2 regions of the Cobetia sp. BMC6 genome follow, and region 2 is predicted to be linked to the other one. Evidence: predicted binding sites of a transcription regulator. Region 2 holds the regulator's gene; the other holds the start of a gene.
What was found. Region 2 encodes FliA, which starts transcription of late flagellar genes. Its sites were predicted from a motif close to CTAAAGTTNNNNNNNNNNCNGCCGATA; they were not measured.
Positions count from the first base shown of each region.

Region 1 (5,979 bases), 240 kb from region 2:
TGCGACATGGACTGATACGGCAAGGCCTGGCGCGACATTGATGAATTTGCCATGTCCTGGGCGCCCGCCACCTTGAAGCCTGCCATCAGCTGCTCCAGTGCCTGAGCCTGAGCGCTCATGCTGCGCGCTGCGCCACTGACCTGATTGACCAGGGTGGTGTTCTGCTGCGTCATCGCATCCAGCTCGCTGACCGCGGTATTCACCTGGCCGACGCCGGCACTCTGCTCACGCGCGCCGGCACTGATCTCGGCGATCATGTCGTTGACACGCTCGACACTGGAGAGAATCTCGGCCATCGCCTGACTGGCGTCCTTCACCTGCGCCACGCCCTGCTGCGTGTGCGAGATCGACTCGTCGATCAGGCCGCGAATCTCGCGGGATGCATCGCTCGAGCGCGTCGCCAGGGTGCGCACTTCCTGCGCGACCACCGCGAAGCCACGCCCATGCTCTCCGGCCCGCGCCGCTTCCACCGAGGCGTTGAGCTCCAGAATGTTGGTCTGGAAGGCGATGCCGTCGATCAGACTGATGATCTCGCTGATGCGCTCGGCGGAGCGGTTTATGTCTTCCATGCTCGCCTGCGCCTTGCGCATGTCGTCATTGCCGCGGCGCGCCTGCTCGGAGGTCGAATTGACCAGCTGGCTGGCCTGCTGGGCGGAATCGGCACTGTGTTGCACGGTGGTGGTGATCTCCTCCATCGAGGCCGAGGTTTCCTGCAGGCTGGAGGCGGACTGCTCGGTGCGTGCCGAAAGCTCCTCGTTGCCCTGGGCAATCTCGCCGGCAGCCTGATTGACGGCGCCCGTGGTGCCCCGTACCTGACCGACCACACGACTCAGGTCCTCGCCGACGCTGTTCATGGCCGCGGTCAGCTTGCCGATCTCATCCTGACGCTGACTGGTGATGCGCTGGGACAGATCGCCCCGCGCCAGCGCCTGAGCCAGTGACACCAGCGCATCCAGCGGACGACTGATCAGACGACGCTCGAGGAAGTAAAGGATACCGGCCACGACCAGCGCCAACAGCAGTGCCAATCCGAAGACCTGATTGCGGACCTGCGTGATGCCCGCCGTCACTTCCTGCTTGTCGATCGTGGTCGCCACCACCCAGTCCCAGGCCGGATAGTGCTGGAAGCTGGTGATACGATCGCTGTCTTCTCCCGCCAGGCGGTAATCGATCTGACCGCTGTCGGCAGCAAAGAGCGGCGCGAAGGTCGGCTCACCCTGCGCATTCTTGAAATCCATCAGCGAGCGGCCCTGCCACTGACCCGTCGTCAGTACCTTGCCCTGCTGGCCCGGCGCCGTGCTCGCCACCAGACTGAAGTCCTTCTCATGCAGCTGGATATTGGTGATGGTGGCATACAGCTCATCGATCTGCTCGCCGACATCCACCCCGATGAACGAGGCCCCGATGAGGTTGTCATTGAAGTCGGTGATCGGGCGATAGCGCGTCATGTAGTGACGGCCCGCCAGATAGAGCATGCCGGTATAGGGCTGGCCGGCATTCAGCGCATCCTTGACCCCACCACTCAGCGTCAGCCCGAGCAGGCTTGAGCCATCTTCGGTCTTGAGGGTGGTGGCGATCCGCACGAAATCCTCACCATCGCGCACGAAGAAGCTGACCGGGGCACCAGTGCGATTGGCGAAGTCGGCCAGATAACCGGATTGATTGTTGAGCATGAAGCCGGCATTGAGCAGCGCCGGGGCATCACGCTCGCCGATCGGCAGACGTCGGTCCTCGATCAGCGTGAAGTTGTCAGGAATGGTCGCCAGGAAGGCATTGAGCATGCGGGTCACGCTGGACTGCATGGTGGTGTCGAACAGCTCGATGGTGTTGGTGATCTGTTGCTGCTGCTGAGCGAGAGCGCGTTCTGTCTCGCCTTCCACCTGATGCATGCTGGCCGTCGAGAACACCAGGCCCAGCGCCGTGAAGGCTGCCATCATCAACAGCAATACCAGCAAGGCGAGCTTGCTGCCGACACTGGCGCGGGCCAGACGCTTTCTTGTTGTCATCACTACGCGATACCCCGATCCAAGAGAGAAGTATCACGTCTATCGGCCACCGGACGCAGAACTGTAGCGATCCTGCTGACGAGGGGTTGCTGAAGAGTTGGCACTGACAAGGGGGGGCTGGCCAGCGGGGCCTTGGAGTGCCGCTGATCAGTACCCCCTCATTCATGCCTCACTCATCCCTTGTCCCACATCCATTGCGTCTCATCCATTACCCCTTAGCGTCTCGTCTGCCACCAGTCATCCAGCAGCTGGCGCTCGGCATCGGTCATCTGGGTCATGTTGGCCAGCGGCATGCTCTTGTCGACCACCGTGCGCTGATGGATACGCATGGCCTGACGCTGGATGTCATCCCAGCCATTGAAGGCCACGCCGGCCGCCGGGGCCGTCAAGCCGATCAAGTTCGGCGTGTCACTGTGACAGCCGGCGCAGCGTTGCTCGACGATATGGCTGACCTTGTCTCGCAGGGCCTGATTCTCCCCCAGGCCCTGGTTGACCGCAGCGCTGCTGGCCGTGACAGATGCTGAAGACGCTGTAGTCTGGGCGGTCGCAGGCGCCGTCTGTGAGCGCGGCGCGCAGAGCAGGATCACGCCGATCAACGCCAACACTGCCCCCACGGGCACCCAAAGGCGCTTGACGCCCTTGTGATGATCCACCGTGGCGATGCGGATCAGACCGCCCATCACCAGCAACAGAAGGATGACGCCAAGGCGAGAGTCATTGGCATACAGCAGCGGGTAGTGGTTGCTGATCATCATCAGCACCGCAGGCAGCGTGATGAAGGTGTTGTGTACCGAGCGCTGCTTTGCGCGCTGGCCGTGGACCGGGTCCGGCGTTGCCCCACGCTGCGCAGCGGCCAGCAGCGCCTTCTGACCCGGGATGATCACATTGAAGACGTTGCCCGCCATGATGCTGCCCATCAGCGCGCCCATCACCAGAAAGGCAGCACGCCCCGCGAACAGTTCGGTCGCGACCCACGCCGCCAGCGTCAGCCACATACCGACCGCGACGAACAGCGCACCGGCATGGCGCTTGAAGGGGCTGCGGCACAGCGCCTCGTAGCCCAGCCAGCCGCCGACGAGCACGCCCAGAGCGCTGCACACGGCCAGGGTGCCGCTCATCTCGAACACGCGCGGGTCGATCAGGTAGGCGTGAGGCTGCAGCAGGTAGATCAGCGTGAACAGCCCCATCCCGGACAGCCAGGTGACGTAGGCTTCCCACTTGAACCAGTGGATCTCGCTGGGCAGCCGTTCGCTGACCCCATCATGGCGAAACAGATGATAGAGGCCGCCACCGTGTACCGCCCACAGCTCACCGCCGGGGCGACCATCGACCGCATGAGTAGCGGGCTTGCGCCGATTGTCGAGCCAGATGAAGAAGAACGATGCGCCGATCCAGGCGATCCCCGCCATGACATGCAGCCAGCGGGTCAGCAGCATCGCCCAATCGAGAAGATATGCGCTCATGCCGGCTCCTTAGCTGCCGCGGTAGACACTGTAGGCCCACGGGGTGACCAGCAGCGGAATGTGATAATGGCCGTTGGCCTCCAGCGTGAACTCGACCGGCACCCGGCCGAGCATGCCCTTGCCCACCGCGCGGCTGGCAAAGTAATCCCCGACCTGAAACGTCAGACGATAGACGCCGGAGAGATCAGCGGAAGCGTCGCTTTCCTCAAGCAGCGGTGCATCGAGGCGCCCATCGGCATTGGTGGTGACCTGCGCGATCTCGTGGAAGTGACCCTGCGCATCCTGGTGCTCCAGGGTGATATGCACACCGCTGGCAGCGATGCCTTCGGCCTGGTTGAGCACATGCGTCGTCAGTCTGGGCATGGCGATTTCCTGTTCTTGTGTGGGTGTGGCGGGTACGGCTGGGCCCTGTACGACGGGGGCCTGTACAAATGAAGCCCTGCGAAAGACGGCCGTGTTTCGGTTTTCTGGCTTGCCCTGTTCTGACCTGCCGTCAGCGGTTGGTGGTATTGCCCCCGATGAGTGCATTGCTGCATTCTGACCGATCGGTCAAGGTGCAAGCCGTATCTCCCCATCGCAGGCGCCGCTCGGCGCCGCCAGGCAAGTCGGAGGCGATACAGCCTTGTCGTCCACCCGCTGGCATGGCGATGCAGCGTGTGACCGAGCGTTGGTCAGGCGCGTTGCCAGCGACGGCATGTGCCTTGCAAGCTGATGATTCCGTGAGCTTTTCAAACCTATCCCCCTCTCTGGAGCAAGGCGTATGCCAATCGAGACCCCGATGCACTATCTGGTGATGCTGGACACGCTCAACGCCCTGCCACCCGAGGCGCTGGCACGACGCTTGAGTGGTCTCTATGAGCACTCGGACTGGGTGGTGGAACGCGCCGCGGCAGAGCGCCCATTCGCGAGCATGGAAGTCCTGCTGACGGCGTGTGCCAACGCAGTACGCCAGGCCAGTGATGCCGAGCGTCACCAATTGATTCTGGCCCATCCAGAGCTGGCTGCCGGCAAGCTGGAGGCCCTGACGCCCGCCTCGCAGGGTGAGCAGCGAGGCGCAGGGCTCGATCAGCTCGATGACGCCACACGTGAACGATTCCTGACGGCCAATGCCGACTATCAGGCGCGTCATGGCATTCCATTCATCATCTGCGTCAAGGGCCACAGCGCCTCAAGCATTCTCGAGGAACTGGAGCGCCGCCTGCCGCAATCCACCGAGGCGGAATATCAGGAAGCATTGGCCCAGATAAATGCGATCGCCGCAGTGCGCCTGCCGGGCCTGCTCGAGGCCAGTTGACGACCAGCACCGTTGCGGCCGCCGAGGCGCTCTGTCTCAAGCGCTCTGTCTCACACGTGCCTGGCGGCCACGGCCTCGATGCTGGCGATCAGTGCCGCCAGGGCCTTGGCGACATCGTCTTCGGACACCGCCTCCAGCGGGTGGTGGCTGATACCGCGCTCACAGCGCACGAACAGCATGCCCACCGGGCACAGATGGCTGATCGCCATGGCGTCATGTCCGGCGCCACTCGGTAGCCGGAATGGCACCTGACCGGTGACGGCGATGCCGGCATCGACGGCCTGCATCAATCCCTCGTCACAGGCCATGGCGTCGGCCGCATGCGTCTGCTCGCAGTGGAAGGTGAGGCCCCGTCGCGCCGCGATTCGGTGCGCCTCGTTCAAGAGTTCATCCAGCGCTCGGTCCCGCTGCGCATCGTCCAGCGCGCGGATATCCAGACTCAGCGCTGCCCCCCCGGGGATGACATTCACCGCCCCGGGATGCAGCTCGCAACAGCCCACGGTCGCGACCAGCGAGTGGTCCGCCATGTCAGCGCGCTTGCCCGCCTGGACATCACGCGCCAGGGCTTCCACCGCCAGTGTCCACTCCGCCGCCGCACACAGCGCATCCTGACGCAGCGCCATCGGCGTGGTGCCGGCATGCCCCGCCTGGCCGACGAAGTTGACCGCGAAGCGTCGCGCACCAGCGATCCCCGTCACGGTGCCCAGCGCCAGATTCTCGGCTTCCAGCACCGGGCCCTGCTCTATGTGGACTTCCAGATAGCCCAGCGGCGGATTAGCCTGCAGGCTGGCCCCGGCGGCCGCCTGCCCGGAAAGCCCGAAGCGTTCGAGCGCGTCACCAAGCGTGATGCCGTCCTCATCCTCTATCCGCTCCCAATCCGACTGCCAGCGTCCGGCGATGGCATGGCTGCCGAGCAGGGTCGCACCGAAGCGGGTACCCTCTTCATCACCGAAACCGACCACTTCCAGCGCGAAGGGCAAGCTCTGCTCGCCCGCATCGGCACGCTGCCTGAAATGCGTCAAGGCGGCCACCCCGAGCAGGACACCAAGAATGCCGTCATAACGGCCGGCGTCCGGCACGCTGTCCAGATGCGAGCCGATCACCAGACGCGGCACGCCGGCTTCGCTGTCAGCGGCAGCGGTGAGAGCGGGTGGACACCAGCGGCCCCAGAGATTGCCGGCGCCATCCTGCCAGCTGCGCAGACCGGCGGCCTTGA
Region 1 covers NZ_JAKUMF010000003.1:475,389-481,367, forward strand. The annotation lists gene MKZ40_RS09420 (Cache 3/Cache 2 fusion domain-containing protein) at 1-2,006, opposite strand, end outside; gene MKZ40_RS09425 (urate hydroxylase PuuD) at 2,222-3,469, opposite strand; gene uraH (hydroxyisourate hydrolase) at 3,479-3,832, opposite strand; gene uraD (2-oxo-4-hydroxy-4-carboxy-5-ureidoimidazoline decarboxylase) at 4,230-4,763, shown strand; gene MKZ40_RS09440 (allantoate amidohydrolase) at 4,814-5,979, opposite strand, start outside.
Region 1: a site for FliA is predicted at 2,047-2,073, ahead of MKZ40_RS09420 (Cache 3/Cache 2 fusion domain-containing protein). Genes of this name have one in related genera too.

Region 2 (5,979 bases):
GCGCCTTCATTGCTCAGCCGATAGGGCACGCCGGTCTGCTCCAGCTGCGCGACGATCTCGCCGCCTTCGCTGGCGGGCAGATCACGATAGAGCACACTCCACTGGGTGCCAGCGCCCCACAGCAACAACGCGACGATGACAGCCACGCTGAAGGCGGCCGCCATGATGAGCGGCAGACGTGGCAATGCCGCCAGGCGTGCCAACAAGGGGTTGGCTGGCTTGTCCGATGATTCTGACGTCGTGGAGGTGCCCGACTGGGGCGCTGTCTGGCTGGGTGTACTCATGCAGATGTCCGATAAGCGCCGTGGTCTGAACTCGCAGCGGGTGATTCCAGCAAGCAGGGCGAAACATGAAAACGATGGATCAACAATGTCGCGTTTCGCAGCGCCTTCTTGCGTAGGTTGGCCATTATCGAAGCTGGGCGCACATCCAATCAGACGAATAGCGTCGCAAAACAGGGGTATTAGTCACTTTCAGCCGCTCGACTGACTGGTAGTCTGAGCCCCACTGAAAGCGGCAGACGAATGGCGCGTGTTGAGAAAGGAGAGGCGGGATGGCGATTGAGGCAGTCGGCGCGGCGATGTCATCCGCGATGACGGGCAGTCTGCAGCAGCTCGATCAGATGGCGGCGCAGGCGGCCGGGAGCAACGCTCAGTCGGTGGGCGCAGTGTCAGAGGCCAGCGGCACTGATGCTCAGGGCTTTGCCGGCATGCTCAAGGATTCGCTGGCGCGCGTCAGCCAGTCACAGCAGGTCGCGGCAGGCCAGGCCAGGGCCTTCGAGCTGGGCAGCCCGGATGTCAGCCTCGATCAGGTCATGGTGGCAGGCCAGAAGGCCTCACTGGAATTCGAGATGACCGTACAGGTGCGCAACAAGCTGCTGAGTGCCTACAAGGAAATCATGAACATGGCGGTGTGATTCATGCCCACATTCCAATGAAAAAGGGCAGACGCGATGCGTCTGCCCTTTTTGTTTGCTGCTGCTGGATATTGCTGACGGAGATTGAAATGCACGAGCGCTGTTGACTAAAAGGAGCAATATCAACAAGGCCACTAACCTCTGCCAACGACCGGCCTGCCACTCTTGCTCAGTGACAGGCCTATGCAGCATGTGAGCCAGAGATCAGCCCAGCAGAGACAGCACGTTCTGCGGTACCTGGTTGGCCTGTGTCAGCATGGAAGTCCCCGCCTGCTGCAGAATCTGTGCAGTGGTCATGCTGGAGACTTCTTCTGCATAGTCAGCATCCTGAATACGCGACTGGGCAGACGCCAGGTTGGTTTCGGTCGTCGCTAGGTTGGTGATGGCAGAGTCGAAACGGTTCTGCACGGCACCGAGGTCCGAGCGCATGCCATCAACTTGTTTTAGTGCATCATCCAACGCTGCGAGCGGGTCTTTTGTAGCAGTTGCATCACTTGTGCTTTCGAGTGTTAAGCTGCCATCTTCTTTTGCATAAATTTCGTTGCCAGCACCATCGGTGATTTTTCCATTGTCATTGGCATAAATGGTTTCGCCTGCAGTTCCAGCGAACTTTGAGCTATCAAAGCCAGAAGTAAATAAAGCATTGCCTGCACCAGCAATACCGCCGGTGACAGCATTGGCGTTAGTGATCGAGAAATTATCTCCTGTAGTCGCTACGTCATCGTCGAGATCAATGTTGTAAGAGCTAGCAGCGTCAGCGTTGATATCTTTTTCAAGTTGTGCTTTAGAGGTTGTCAGGTTGGTAGCAGAAAATTCATCATCGTTGGCTGAAGCTGCATAAGTAGTGTTGCCGGACTTTATGTAATTGTCTGCGCCAGCTAAAGTATTGGTGTTGCCTTGGGATAAGTAAGTCGTTATATCTGAAATTGAAGCTTGAGTATCAGATCCTGAATTGGTTTCACTAAGGTTGTTCGCGCCATCGAAATAAAGCTTGTTTCCACTGTTGGCATCAGTGAGATTTCCACTGTCGTCAACCAGAACCTCTTGTTCCTCGCCGCCAAGTGAGATAGTGATAGCATTTGTGTCACCTGCAGAAGGTGTGAGCTGAGTGGCTGTACCAGCGCCACCAATATCTGCTACTGTTGCATCATAGCTGAAGGATTCACTGTCAGAAGCATAAGTGTATACTGTTCCACTTCCACCAACTTGGGTTATCTTTGCTCCATCCTCAGTGATTTCTCCAAATACGTCACTAATCGTAGCAGCTGCATTGAAGTCTGCGTCAGTATATTGGCCAGCTATACTTGTAGACTCTGCAAAACCTGCTGCCATTAAATCTGTTTCAGTGGCAGTGTTATTTTTTATTCCATTGCCATCAACATTAAAGCCCGTCAGGCCCAAGGTTTCAGTATTGATCTGCTTGAGGTCAATTGTGATTACTTCACCATCATTGGCCCCCACCTGGATGCTCATGGTGTTGTCTTCTTGAAGAACGTCAATACCATTGAAACTTGTCTGTTCAGAGATACGAGTGATTTCTTCAAGACGTAGATCAATTTCATTCTGAATGGAAGTCAGGTCATCGGCGTTATTGGTCCCATTCTGTGCTTGGACAGTCAGCTCACGGACACGCTGCAGGTTATCGTTGACCTGATTCAATGCGCCTTCAGCGGTCTGGGCGACGGAGATGCCGTCGTTGGCGTTACGCTGCGCCTGGGACAGGCCGGTGATCTGGGAATCCATGCGGTTGGCGATGGCCTGACCGGCGGCGTCGTCCTTGGCGCTGTTGATACGCAGGCCGGAGGACAGACGTTCCATGGAGGTGTTCAGGGCGTTCTGGGACTGATTCAGGTTCTGCTGAGTCACCATGGAAAGGGTATTGGTATTGATCACTGAAGCCATGTGTCACTTCCTGTCGTAATGGGGAGATAGATGGCGTGTCGCCAGTAACGACTCCTGTGCCGTTGCTTCAGTTATCGTCGCGGCGCGACAGAACTTTAGAAATTTTTTGCAGCCTTTTGACCTTTCTCATTCCGGCTGTCTCGCTGGCTTTCCTTGCGCGCTCTTCATACGGGCGCTCCTCGTGACATCCTCGCTCCACTCTCGCTTCACCCTCGCGACATTCTGTCGATCTGCTGTCGGGGTTGTACGTGTCTCGTCTTCCCTCTTTGTCTCTTCACGTCTGCCTTCATTTCCGCCTCCCCGAGGCAGAGTGGCGACGTAAGGCAGGAAAGCCGTCGCTGAGGGTAGCTATTCGAGCGAATGGTTTGTGGCGGGGGCGCGACAATACGCTGGGAACAGGAGTCCCGAGGATGGGGGGGCACGACCCTGAGTCAAACGACCCCGAGGGATGCAAGCGAGGACCAGGACGCCGATGTATACCGCCAATGGGCGCATGGCCCAGCAGGATATCTACTCTGAATACCAACCGCTGGTGCGCCGGATCGCGCTGCAGCTGCAAGTGCGCTTGCCAGCGAGTGTCGATCTCGAGGATCTGATTCAGGCTGGCATGTTGGGGCTGTGTGAATGCGTGGGCCGCTATGAGCAGGGTCACGGCGCCAGCTTTGCCACCTATGCCAGTCAGCGCATCCGCGGCGCGATGCTCGATGAGCTGCGCTCGCGTGACTGGTTGCCACGCAGTGTGCGGCGGGCCGGGCGCGAGCTAGAGAGCGTGATCCAGCAGCTGGAGCAGAGCCTGGGCTATCCGCCGGAGGAGACCCAGATCGCCGCCGCCATGGGGCTTGAGCTGGAAGATTACCGACGCCTGCTGCTGGACACCAACAACGGCATGGTGATGTCGCTGGACGAGATGATGGATGAGGAAGGCGGGCTGGCGGGCGGTTATACCTCGCCCGAGGCGACGCCCTTCGCCACGCCGTTTGCCTTGCCGCACGAGGCGCTGGAAGAGGCCGATACGCGGCGGGCCTTGAATGAGGCCATCGCGCGGCTGCCGGAGCGCGAGAAGCTGTTGATGGCGCTCTACTATCAGGAGAAGCTCAACCTCAAGGAGATCGGCGCGGTACTCGATGTCACCGAATCGCGTGTCTCGCAGCTGCATTCCCAGGCCGTGCGTCGGCTGCAGGGTGTGCTGGCACCGCATCTGGTGGCGCGGGCGGGCAAGCGTCGCCGTTGAGTCTGTATCGTCTTGAGCCTTCTTCGTTTCCCCGAGCTTTATCCTCTTGCTGAACCGTCTTGCTGTTACGCCTGCCCTTGTGTCTCCTGTCTCCTGTCTCACTTTCTCCTGTCCCTATTCCGCCCGCCCCAACCAAGAACACCGCCCTGAGAGGCGGTGTTCTTGGTTATCACTCGAGCATGTCGTCAGACGTGATCAGTAGCTCTCGCGCTCCGGTTCCGACTTGACGCGGCGTTCCTCTTCGCTGAGGTGCTGGGCCTGCTCGTCGATATGGCCATCCAGATGCCAGTCGTCTTCCATGCCGGTGACGCGGTCGTTCATCACGCCTTCCTCATTGTCGACCTGCTGCACGACGCCTTCTTCTGTTTCAGAGGCGGCTTCCTGTTGCTGGGCAGCGAGCTCTTCCTCGCTCAACTCCGGCTCAGGTTCGGCATCGAAGTCGAATTCCAGCTGACCGGTTTCCGGCTCGGTGATGGCTTCCTCGACCCAGGCGGCGCTCAGCGGACTGGTGGTGGAGGGCGCCACTACATAGTGGCCGGGGTGATCGCCTTCCTCGGCATCCAGTTCCTGACGCGGCTTGCTGGTGACACTGGCGGCCAGAATCACGATCAGCACGTGTATGGCGGTCAGGGTATAGAGGAAGCCGACGGCCCCGAAGCGCTCCATCAGCAGACCCGCGGTGAGCGGGCCCAGAATCGCGCCCGCGCCATGCATCAGCACCAGCGTGCCGCTGGCGGAGATGATCTGTGGCGTGGTCAGCAGGTTGTTGGCCGCGGCCAGGAACAGCGAGTACTGGGTCAGGATCAACCCGCCGAGGCCTGCACCCAGCAGCGCCATGGTCAGCATGCTGCCACCACTGAACGGCACGCCGCCGATGGACAGCGCGATCGCCCCGAGACTGCAGCCCAGAATCACCTTCTTGGCCGACAGCTTGTCGGAGAGCTTGCCCAGCGGCCATTGCAGCAGGGCGGCACCCAGAATGAAGGCACCCATGAACCAGGAGACTTCCTGCACCGGCAGGCCCGCGCGGTCGGCATACACCGCGCCCATGCCGAAGACGGTGCCATTGGCGATGCCAGTGGCGAAGCCGCCCAACGTCCCTAGTGGGGCAAGGCGCAGCAGACGCACCAGTCCCATCGCCTCCGGCTGCGCGCCTTCCGGTTGTGGTGAGGCGGACAGCAGCATCGGCACCAGCGCCAGCGACATGATCACCGACACCAGGATGAACAGCAGATAGGTGTCCGGGTTGGCGACGTTGAGCAGCAACTGGCCGCCGCCCATGCCCAGATAGGTGATCACCATGTAGATGGCCAGCAGACGGCCACGCATCTGGTTGGTCGCCTGGCTGTTGAGCCAGCTCTCCGCGACCACGTAGAGGCCGGCGAAGGCGAAGCCGGTGATGAAACGCATGGCGATCCACACCTCGGGCACCACATAGAGTGCGTGGATCAGGATGCACACCGAGGTGATGGAGGCCAGCGCCGCGAAGGTGCGCACATGACCGACCCGGCGCAGCTTGCGTGGCGCAAGCGTCGAGCCGAGCAGGAAGCCGGCGAAGTACGCCGACATGATGATGCCCGTCATGGTGTTGCTGAAGCCTTCCGAGGAGGCGCGAATCCCCAACAGACTGCCCTGCAGTCCGTTGGCCAGCATCAGCATCCCCATTCCCAGCAGCAGCGACCACAGAACGACCGCTGCGCCGAGACTGCTGGTCGGCTGCAGTCGTTTGCGCGAGGTGTCGAGCGGCTCGGTCTCGAAGGTGGGAGTGGGTATGGCTTCCTGCTGGGGGTTCGGCATGGAAGGGGGCCTCATCAGTCAGGGTCGGGACCGTGGGAGCGGTGCCGACGAGATGTCAGGTACGACACTTGCGTGCGTGATGTTGGTCAGTCGTGGTCGGTCCTTGCGGGAACGGCGCTCAGTCTACCGACCG
Region 2 covers NZ_JAKUMF010000003.1:240,311-246,289, forward strand. The annotation lists gene fliF (flagellar basal-body MS-ring/collar protein FliF) at 1-284, opposite strand, end outside; gene fliE (flagellar hook-basal body complex protein FliE) at 554-916, shown strand; gene MKZ40_RS08480 (flagellin) at 1,121-2,818, opposite strand; gene MKZ40_RS08485 (RNA polymerase sigma factor FliA) at 3,291-4,049, shown strand; gene MKZ40_RS08490 (MFS transporter) at 4,245-5,846, opposite strand.